Regions from separate parts of the Jeotgalicoccus huakuii genome, predicted to be linked through region 1. Evidence: riboswitches for the same ligand, from Rfam matches in the RefSeq annotation. Region 1 holds a riboswitch; the other holds the start of a gene.
The links. A riboswitch is a leader RNA that binds a small molecule or an ion and turns the genes downstream of it on or off. The one in region 1 is predicted to bind lysine.
Positions count from the first base shown of each region.

Region 2: linked by a shared signal. The riboswitch ahead of V6E76_RS03895 (Na+/H+ antiporter NhaC family protein) and the one ahead of V6E76_RS06420 (aspartate-semialdehyde dehydrogenase) in region 1 are both predicted to bind lysine.

Region 1 covers NZ_JAVIYN010000010.1:757-5,699, forward strand. The annotation lists gene V6E76_RS06410 (S1-like domain-containing RNA-binding protein) at 1-348, opposite strand, end outside; gene V6E76_RS06415 (ATP-binding cassette domain-containing protein) at 518-2,119, shown strand; lysine riboswitch at 2,185-2,366, shown strand; gene V6E76_RS06420 (aspartate-semialdehyde dehydrogenase) at 2,451-3,428, shown strand; gene dapA (4-hydroxy-tetrahydrodipicolinate synthase) at 3,442-4,332, shown strand; gene dapB (4-hydroxy-tetrahydrodipicolinate reductase) at 4,329-4,943, shown strand, end outside.
Region 2 covers NZ_JAVIYN010000005.1:56,179-61,121, forward strand. The annotation lists gene V6E76_RS03880 (TIGR01457 family HAD-type hydrolase) at 1-18, opposite strand, end outside; gene V6E76_RS03885 (DUF86 domain-containing protein) at 8-433, opposite strand; gene V6E76_RS03890 (YutD family protein) at 494-799, opposite strand; gene V6E76_RS03895 (Na+/H+ antiporter NhaC family protein) at 867-2,450, opposite strand; lysine riboswitch at 2,523-2,686, opposite strand; gene V6E76_RS03900 (bifunctional metallophosphatase/5'-nucleotidase) at 2,728-4,047, opposite strand; gene V6E76_RS03905 (sulfite exporter TauE/SafE family protein) at 4,060-4,887, opposite strand; gene V6E76_RS03910 (DUF72 domain-containing protein) at 4,901-4,943, opposite strand, start outside.

The DNA of each region.
Region 1 (4,943 bases):
GACAGCTGGCCAAACTTCCTTCATCCGTGGAAGATCAATCCAAGGAATGAGGATTTCACGTGGTGAGCCAATGTCTAAGTATGCCCCATCACGATTGACTTCGCTCACTCGTGCGTAGCCGAATTTGTCCGCTGTAATGCTCGGGATTTTAGGGGTTGCGAAGAGTTCACCTGAGCGGTTTGGATAGATAAAGACCGGCACCTCTTCGTCAATATCATAATCCAAGTCCCCTTCTATTTCTGAACGGTTCATACGGATATACTTTTCATCTTCAGTTACAAGATGATAGGTTGAGCTTTCTTTTTTGATTACTTTTAAAAATTGTACTGTACCTGATATTTTAGTCATTTTAAGTCCTCATTTGTTTCACAAATTGTTTTAATATTATTTGTTTTATTTTAGCAATGGCCTCATTGGTTTCAAAGGTTAACTATATTCCAATAATATCATATTTATGGTATCATCGCTTATGAATGTAAACTTTTAAAACGAATGTTTAATATAAAGGAGAATGCACATGCTGCAAGTAAGTGACGTGAGTCTGAGATTTGGAGATAGAAAACTTTTTGAAGATGTAAACATTAAATTCACACCAGGAAATTGTTACGGTTTAATCGGTGCAAATGGTGCAGGTAAATCTACATTTCTTAAGGTTTTAACTGGTGAAGTTGACTCAGATGGCCACGTGATTTTAGGACAAGACGAACGCATGGCGTTCTTAAGACAGGATCACTTTGGTTATGAAGACACAAGAGTCTTAGATGTTGTCATGATGGGCCATGAGAAATTATGGAATGTCATGAACGAAAAAAATGAAATCTACATGAAACCTGATTTCTCAGATGAGGACGGTATTAGAGCGGCTGAACTTGAAGGAGAATTTGGTGAGATGGGTGGTTGGACTGCAGAAAGTGATGCAGAGTCCCTACTCCACGGTCTTGGAATTCCCCACGACTTAGTAGATAAGAACATGTCTGAACTCGATAATACACAAAAGGTAAAAGTACTTTTAGCTCAAAGTCTATTCGGTAATCCTGATGTACTGTTACTCGATGAGCCGACCAACGGTTTAGACATTGAAGCGGTACAGTGGTTAGAAGAGTTCCTAATCGATTTTGAAAATACTGTAATCGTCGTATCCCACGACAGACACTTCCTAAATAATGTATGTACACATATTGCGGATTTAGACTTTGGTAAGATTAAAGTTTATGTTGGAAACTACGATTTCTGGTATCAATCTAGTCAGATGGCTCTACAAATGGCCCAAGACCAAAATAAGAAAAAAGAAGAAAAAATTAAAGAACTGAAAGACTTCGTTGCTAGGTTCTCAGCCAACGCTTCTAAATCTAAGCAGGCAACGAGTCGTAAGAAAATGCTTGATAAGATTGAACTTGAAGATATTCAACCTTCATCTCGTCGCTATCCATTTGTTAACTTTACTGCAGGTAGAGAAATCGGTAATGAGCTCTTACAAGTTACTGGACTATCCTACTCTATTGACGGAGAAAAAGTACTTGATAATCTATCGTTTACTTTAGCACCTTATAGTAAAGTCATTTTAACAGGTGGATCAGAATTACAAAGAACGACCCTACTCCGAATTTTAGCTGGTGAAATTGAAGCAGATGAAGGCGAAGTTCGCTGGGGTGTCACAACATCACAATCTTACTTCCCTAAAGATAATAGCGAATACTTTGAAGGTGTCGACTTAAGTCTTGTTGAATGGTTACGTCAGTATGCACCACCAGAAGAACAGACTGAAACATTCTTAAGAGGCTTCCTAGGTCGTATGCTCTTTTCTGGTGAAGAAGCGAAGAAAAAAGCGAGCGTATTATCAGGGGGAGAGAAGGTACGCGCCATGCTCAGTAAGATGATGTTATCTCAAGCGAACGTCATTCTACTTGATGAGCCAACAAACCACTTGGACCTAGAAAGTATTACTGCTGTCAACGATGGCTTGAAGAAATTTAAAGGTTCTATGATCTTTACATCACACGACTTAGAGTTCATCAATACAATTTCAAACACAGTCTTAGACATCTCTGACAACAAGGCAATCGTTAAGGAAATTGGTTATGAAGATTACCTTATAGAAAAAGGAATTATCAAGAAATAAGAACTTTCTGTTTACTTTGAATATTACCTTATGTATAATGACATCTAACGACAAAAAACTAAATATTATTAAGATGAGGCGCATCAATCATGAGTACTCATATACTTAACTTCTGCGAAAGTGTATATGATTAAAGGGTGAGATGCCGAAATGAATGGTAGAAACGCAGCTACCACTCGTTGGATTCGTAGGTTAAGAGCTAAGGATTTGTCATTATTTTCACGGATAATGGAGTGCATCACTTGTATATAAATTTTAAACAAGTCTGGTCACCCAGGCTTGTTTTTTTATTTACATTTTTGAATGTACTTAGAAAACTAGGAGGCATGTTATGAAATTAGCAGTAGTTGGTGCAACAGGTGTTGTAGGTACAAAAATGTTAGAAATGATTGAGCAATATGAAATTCCTTTTGATGACTTGGTCTTATTTTCATCCAAGCGTTCAAGTGGTAAGGAAGTTGAGTTTAAAGGACAAACTTACATTGTCGAAGAATTAACGGAAGATAAAACAAAAGATGGCTTTGATTACGTCGTCATGAGTGCAGGGGGGCGGGCGAGTGAAAAGTTCGCCCCACTCTTTGAAGACAATGGCGCAATCATTATCGATAACTCAAGTTTTTGGAGAATGAAGGATGATATCGACCTCATCGTTCCAGAAATCAATGAGCCTAGATTAAATAGAAAGATTATAGCGAATCCGAACTGTTCAACAATTCAATCTGTGATTGCCTTACAACCGCTCTACGATAACTTTGGTATCAAGCGTGTCCATTACGCAACTTACCAGTCGGTATCTGGTTCAGGTGCAGGTGGTATTAGGGATTTAGAAGAAGGTGCCAAAGGTGAAGCACCGACAACATATCCGAAACCCATTTATAATAATGTGATTCCTCAAATTGACGTCTTTTTAGAAGATGGTTATACAAAAGAAGAAGTCAAAATGATTGATGAAACGAAAAAGATTCTTGGAAATGATGATATTCAGGTCACTGCAACTTGTGTGAGAGTACCAGTAATTTCGAGTCATAGTGTTCAGATCAATGTCACACTAGATAAAAGAGCAACAGAAGAAGAAGTTAGGGAAGCTTTTAGAAACGTACCACACATTGTCTTGATGGATGATCCTAAAAATGGTGTCTACCCTACACCTTTTGAAGCATCTCATCAAAATGAGATTTACGTCGGTCGTATTAGAAAAGACCCTACACTCGAGAACACCTTCCACGTATGGTGTGTCGGAGACAACTTACTTAAAGGTGCCGCACAAAACACAGTTCAAATTCTTAAAACGCTAATCGATAATAAATAAGGAGCGGATATATATGACCCATATTTTTGAAGGTATTGGTGTCGCAATGACCACCCCATTTTCGAATAATCAAGTGGATTACGAAGCATATAAAAATCATATTGAATTTTTAATAGAGAACAACGCACAAAGCTTAATTATCAATGGCACAACTGGAGAATCCCCTACCCTTGCAGATGATGAAATCAAAGGACTGTTAAAAACAGCGATTGAAACAGTGAATGGTCGTGTTCCAGTGATTGCTGGGACCGGAACAAACTCTACAGAGCGCTCAATTGCCCTATCGAAATATGCTGAAGAAGCGGGTGCTGACGCAGTCATGTTAATTACGCCTTATTACAATAAGAGTAATCAACGCGGTTTAGTCGCACACTTCACAACGATTGCAGATGCCATTAACATTCCGATTGTCTTATATAATGTGCCGTCCAGAACGAACTTATCAATTGAACCTGAGACGGTACTAGAACTCAGCCAACACAGAAATATTGTCGCTTTAAAAGATGCTGTTGGTGACTTAAACTACACAATCAACGTCTTAAACTTAGTCGATGAAAACTTTGCCCTTTACAGTGGCAACGATGATAATTTCACAGACTTTACAGATCTTGGCGGTAAAGGTTTAATTTCAGTAGTCGGTAATGTGATTCCAAAAGAATTACAAGATGTCTACGAGCGTCAAACTAATAATGACCGTGAGACTGCAAGAGCACGTTTTAAAGATTTAATGCCGGTCATCAATGCAGTACAAATAGACGTCAACCCAATCCCAGTTAAAGCACTCACAGCAGAACTTGGTTTTGGTCAATATGAATTAAGACTTCCACTCCTACCATTAGATGAAGCAGTTAGACAGACTGTTGTTGAAGTTTATCAAAGTTATAAAGAAGGTGTCAGAGTATGAAGATACTCTTGATTGGTTACGGGACGATGAATCAAATTGTTAGTCGTCTCGCTAAGGAAAAGGGACATGAGATTATCGGTGTGATTTCATCATCGACAGATGCCTACCCAAATTTTACGACTATTGATGAAGCAGGTGCAGATGTTGCAATTGATTTTTCAAATCCTGAAAGATTGATTCCTTTGATTTCAGAAGATTTTAAAACACCACTCGTCGTTGCAACGACAGGATCTAAAGAAGAGATTGTTAGCTTACTGGAAAAGAGAGCTGAATCGTCTCCTGTGTTCTTTAGTGCCAATATGAGTTATGGTGTAAATGTCTTAAATAATTTACTTAAAAAAGCCTTAAGTGAATTGAAAGACTATGACCTAGAATTAATTGAGCGTCACCATAATAAAAAAGTTGACGCCCCGAGTGGTACTTTAGTTAAACTGTTAGATACAGCACTTGAAGAAAGACCAGGAAGCTATCCAGTTTACGATCGATCCAGTGCTACAACACCACGCAGTAAAGAAGAGATTGGTGTAAGTGCCATTCGAGGTGGGACGATTGTCGGTACCCATGACGCAATATTTGCAGGTCATGATGAGGTTATTGAACTGAGACACACC
Region 2 (4,943 bases), on a different contig from region 1:
ATAACCCTTATACATCATCTGTCGAAAAAGCTGTTACAGCTTGAGGATCAGTTTTTCTGAAGTGTTCAAAACTTGCCTTAAAATTTTTGTAGGCATCAATGTTATCAAGGAAATCACGTTTCATACTTTGATGGTCAATATCCGTATAATTTCTAGTTAACTCTGTACGCCATTTTAAGGTATTTTTAAATTTCAATGCATCATTAATATCGATGACTTTCTCTTGTTCCATTATGTCAATAACATCCTGATAGCTACCAGGATCTCTTAAGATAAAAGCATCAATGATCATATTCCCGACATCAACAGTCGCTTCAATCAACATCTGACACGTGCGTTCCAAGGCAAGTTTGTCGTCTGTGTCTACTAATTTCGACATCTCTTCAATATAAGCTAAACGCTTATTTAATAACGTTTTATCTACAAAATACATAAGTCACCTCATCTAATCTATTCGTATTAATCATATCATAGAAAAAGAAGAAGCTAAGGTTTACACCTCCGCTTCTTCACCATTTTCTTCATTCTGTGTCTTCAATTCTGCCTTAGTTACTTTTCTTAAAATAAAGTAAGCACATCCAAAGTTGCAGTATTCATTTAAATATTCTTGGATTGTGTCTGCTCTTTTATCCGGCTCTATTTTACGTTTAGAAGATCGATAAAAACCAGCAAGCCTTAATTTTTCATAACCAATATCGCCGACGATATAGTCATATTTATTTAGTAGTTCACTATACTTTTCAACAAAGACCTCTTCATCAAATGCATCGCGGTAATTTTCCACGAGTTCAAAGTTCATATGACCAATGGTAATCACATTGACACATCCTTTACCTATAATAACTCTATTTTACCACAGTTATTTCTTATGTGGTTTCTTTAGATACAGGTCTGTAGATGAATTTTACAACAATAAATACGACGATTAAACATGCAAGTAAACTTAGTAGTGCTAGACCAACACTAAGTGTTGTCCCGAGTACAACAAAGGCAACTAGCCCGATAACAGCTGATAAAATGGCATAAGGTAACTGGGTCATTACGTGAACGATATAGTCCGCCCCGGAGCCAGTTGCTGATAGAATTGTCGTATCAGAAATTGGTGAACAGTGATCACCAAATACCGCACCAGCTAGTACAGCTGCAATTGATGGTAATAATAAATCAGTTGCATTTAATGAAATCATAATTTCGCCTGCAATTGGAATTAATATACCAAATGAACCCCAGCTTGTTCCCGTTGCCATAGCCATAATACATGCAACAATAAAAATGACGGCAGGAACAAGTGAAACGGGCAGGTTAGAACTTTCAACCATACCTCCGAGCACATCACCTGTTCCGAGTTCAGTAATTAAACCACCAATCATCCAAGCGAAAGTTAAGACTAACATTGCTGGAAACATTGCAAGGAACCCTGTTTTAATTCCTAAAAGTACTTGTTTAGATCCAAAGTTATCATCGTTCTTTGTATGTCCAATATAGTAAACTAGAGCTAAAGCTAGCCCTACAAGACCACCAATTACTAATGAGTGGGTAATCATCATATTCTCCAACATATCGATTAAGGTCCAAGAACCGGCCGCAATCCCCCCAGAGATGAACATGCTTGCAATAACAGTTATTGCTAAACCGATGATTGGTACTGTTAATGCTTTAGCACTGGAGCCTTCATGAACTGGGAGGTCGTCTTCTTCAGTTGCCATATCAGGTACCTTATCCCTTAAAATACCTTCGTTAATGGCTAAGTCTTCTTGTTTTCTCATCGGACCAATATCGAACTTAAAAATAATAACGAAAAGCATAATTGCCATTGCAGCAATGACATAGAAGTTCATTGGCACCATATACATAAAGCTTTGGAAAGGAGAAATATGTTCTAGACCAGCACTGACTAACAATGGAGCTGTCATACCCATAATACCCGCACCCCAACTTGAAATTGGAACCATTATAGATACTGGAGAAGCTGTTGTATCAACCAAGTATGCAAGCTTTGCTCTAGAAATTTTAAATTTGTCCGTGATGGGTTTGGCAACTTGACCAACAATTAAAGAACTAAAGTAATCATCTATAAAAATAATAACGCCTAAAAGTCCGGTAATAAGACCCGCTCCACGTCTAGTTTTAACTTTCGTTAAGGCCCATTCCGTAAAGGCTTTTGCACCGCCTGACATGTTCATAAATGCAGTCATAATACCAAGTAATGTTAAAAAGATTAAGATGAAGGCGTTCCATGTGTTTAAACCACCATCTTCAATAAATATTGCTAAAAATGAGTCGATTAAAATTTGGAAGAACTCACCAAAGTGCCCACCAGCAATAACGAAAGCAGCAGTCACAATTCCGGCACCTAAACTGATACTGACTTTTCTAGTTATAATAACTAAGATCAGTGTGAGTAAAGGTGGGACCAAGGGCATGTATTCCCAACTTAAAAAAGATTCCATATGTATTTCCTCCTAAAAATTTCAAATAAAAAAAACCATAAACACGCTATTATGTACGCATTTATGATTCCAATGTACTGTAGCGCATCATATAACTGACAGTCCTTAGTCTCTTAAACTAAGACCCAGAATAAGTACCCGCCGGTCTTATTCTTCGGCGTCTTTCCCTTTCGATATTCCTAATCGCATGCCTGCTAGAATATTTACTGATAAAAAACGCAACCTCTACTTTTTTTATTCAATTGTTTTTCATTATAACACAAGCTTTTATAAATGACTATAAGCATTTTAAATAGTTCTTGATAATGTCGCGGAGTAAATCTGGCATCATATAATCTTTTTTTGAATATCTAAACTGTGGGAAAATACGACCAAATGTATACATATCTAAAGTACCAAGTGAATATGTACGTCCATCATCAATTAATTCATTGCCGATGTAATACTCTCTCTCAGATTGAACGTACGATATATTATCCATGACAAAGGCACCAAATATATCACCTCTAAAACCGAGGCCCCTGACAATCTCATCCTTATACTCATGACGATTTGCTTCTGTAAAAACTTCTTTCATTTCTCGTCCTGTCAACTCGATTTTCACAGCATTAATCGCGTGTGGTAATACTTTGTGTAAAGCATACTCTGTCAATTCTCCACCTTCAAACGGACTCGCCACTAGACCAGTATGAATAAGACCTACATCACTGTCTGTAAAATCTCGTATCATATAAGCTAGTAAGGATGCAAAACGAGAGGCAGAATACAGTCGTCTTTCAATCGGATAGGCGTCACTTTTAATCACTGTATTACTCAGCATTTCTTTACCGAGTTGATAATAATTGTTTTCTTTAGGTGCAAGGAAGTCGGCCTCAATCAATTTTGCATTTTTACCGATCAATTTTTTACCTTGAAAGTTCAAGGTCACTTCTCCAATATACTCACCGTATCGACCAGCGGCAGCTAAGAGTACGCCATTAATGCGCTCGCCATAATCAAAGTGGTGATGTGTGTGTGAAGATAAAATCAAATCAATCTCTGGAAAGCGGTTCGCTAAATTTTCATCATCATACATACCAAGATGGCTTAGCATAACAATGACATCCACCTTACCCCGAAGTTCAGCTAAATATTTTTCAACCCATGAGAATGCATCTGCAACTTCCCAGTCTAAGGCTAAGTAAAATGGGGTAAATTCAACAGTCGCCGCTATAAAACCAATCTTAACACCCTTCACTTCCTTAATAGTGTAGGGTTTAAAAAATGGATTATCCGCACCAACCTCTCTTAAGTTTGTACAAATAACATCAAAGTTCGCATCATCATAAAGGTGTTTCAATTGATCTTTTGTAAGGGTAATACCTTCATTATTCCCTATCGTCGCAACATCGCATGTCGCTTCGTTTAATAGTTCAATATTTCCTTTACCGAGCGTTGCCTCAGTGTATGGATGTGAGCGGTCAACATGATCACCAATGTCCACATATACCATGTTATCTCTGTATTGGTGTCTTTTATCGTTAAGAAAACTAGTAAATTTCACATAGTTATCTAACGCACTGTGAATATCATTTGTGTGATAAATCTTCACTTCCATACTATACACTCCTTAGAAAAAAGTTTGAGAAATTAAATATATACCCAGTAGGAATAGAACAGAACGTAAGATGATAACGAGACTGTTTGAGTTGAATTTCTGATTAATCTTAACACCTATATTCGCACCTAAAATAGCAGCAGGCACAAGTAAGAGTATATACATAAAGACGACATTCCCTTGTAGTATATGACCTGAGGCAGAGGATAAGCCAGAAAAGAAGACCATCATCATACTTGTACCAATGGCAATAGTCGGTGGCATACGAAAGACCATCAACATGAGCGGCGTCATCAGTACGCCACCACCAATACCGAAGAGCCCCGTTACAAAACCAACTAGAAACGTAATTGCAATAGCCAGATACGGTGGGAAACCATAGTGATAGACATTCCCCATATTGTCTCTATGAGGCTTCATATATTTAGGATTTTGAAATATTTTTAATGGTTTAATCTTGTTTCTAACGACCAACAAAATAGAAACAAAAATTAGGAAGACACCAAAGTATAAATTGAAACTATCCACTGTAAAAAGACTACTCGCATAAGAACCTGTGAAGGCTCCAGGAATTAGTCCGATTAAAAATAGCGTACCATTTTGTCTATCAACTTGATTGTTTTTTGCATACGACCACATCGCACTTAAGCCTGTGAAAATTAATAGCATACTAGATGTACCGACAGCTGTTTGAGGTGTTATCGAAGGTAAGAGCCCTAAAGATAGTCCGAAATACATTAGTGCAGGCACAACAATAACACCCCCGCCAATACCGACGAGTGATCCTAAAATAGAAGAGAGTAACCCGATTAACATCAGTATAATGACAACTGTAATCATGTCGTCCAGCCCCTTAGAATAGTTTCAATTGTTTAGGAAATAGCCCGCTATATTCA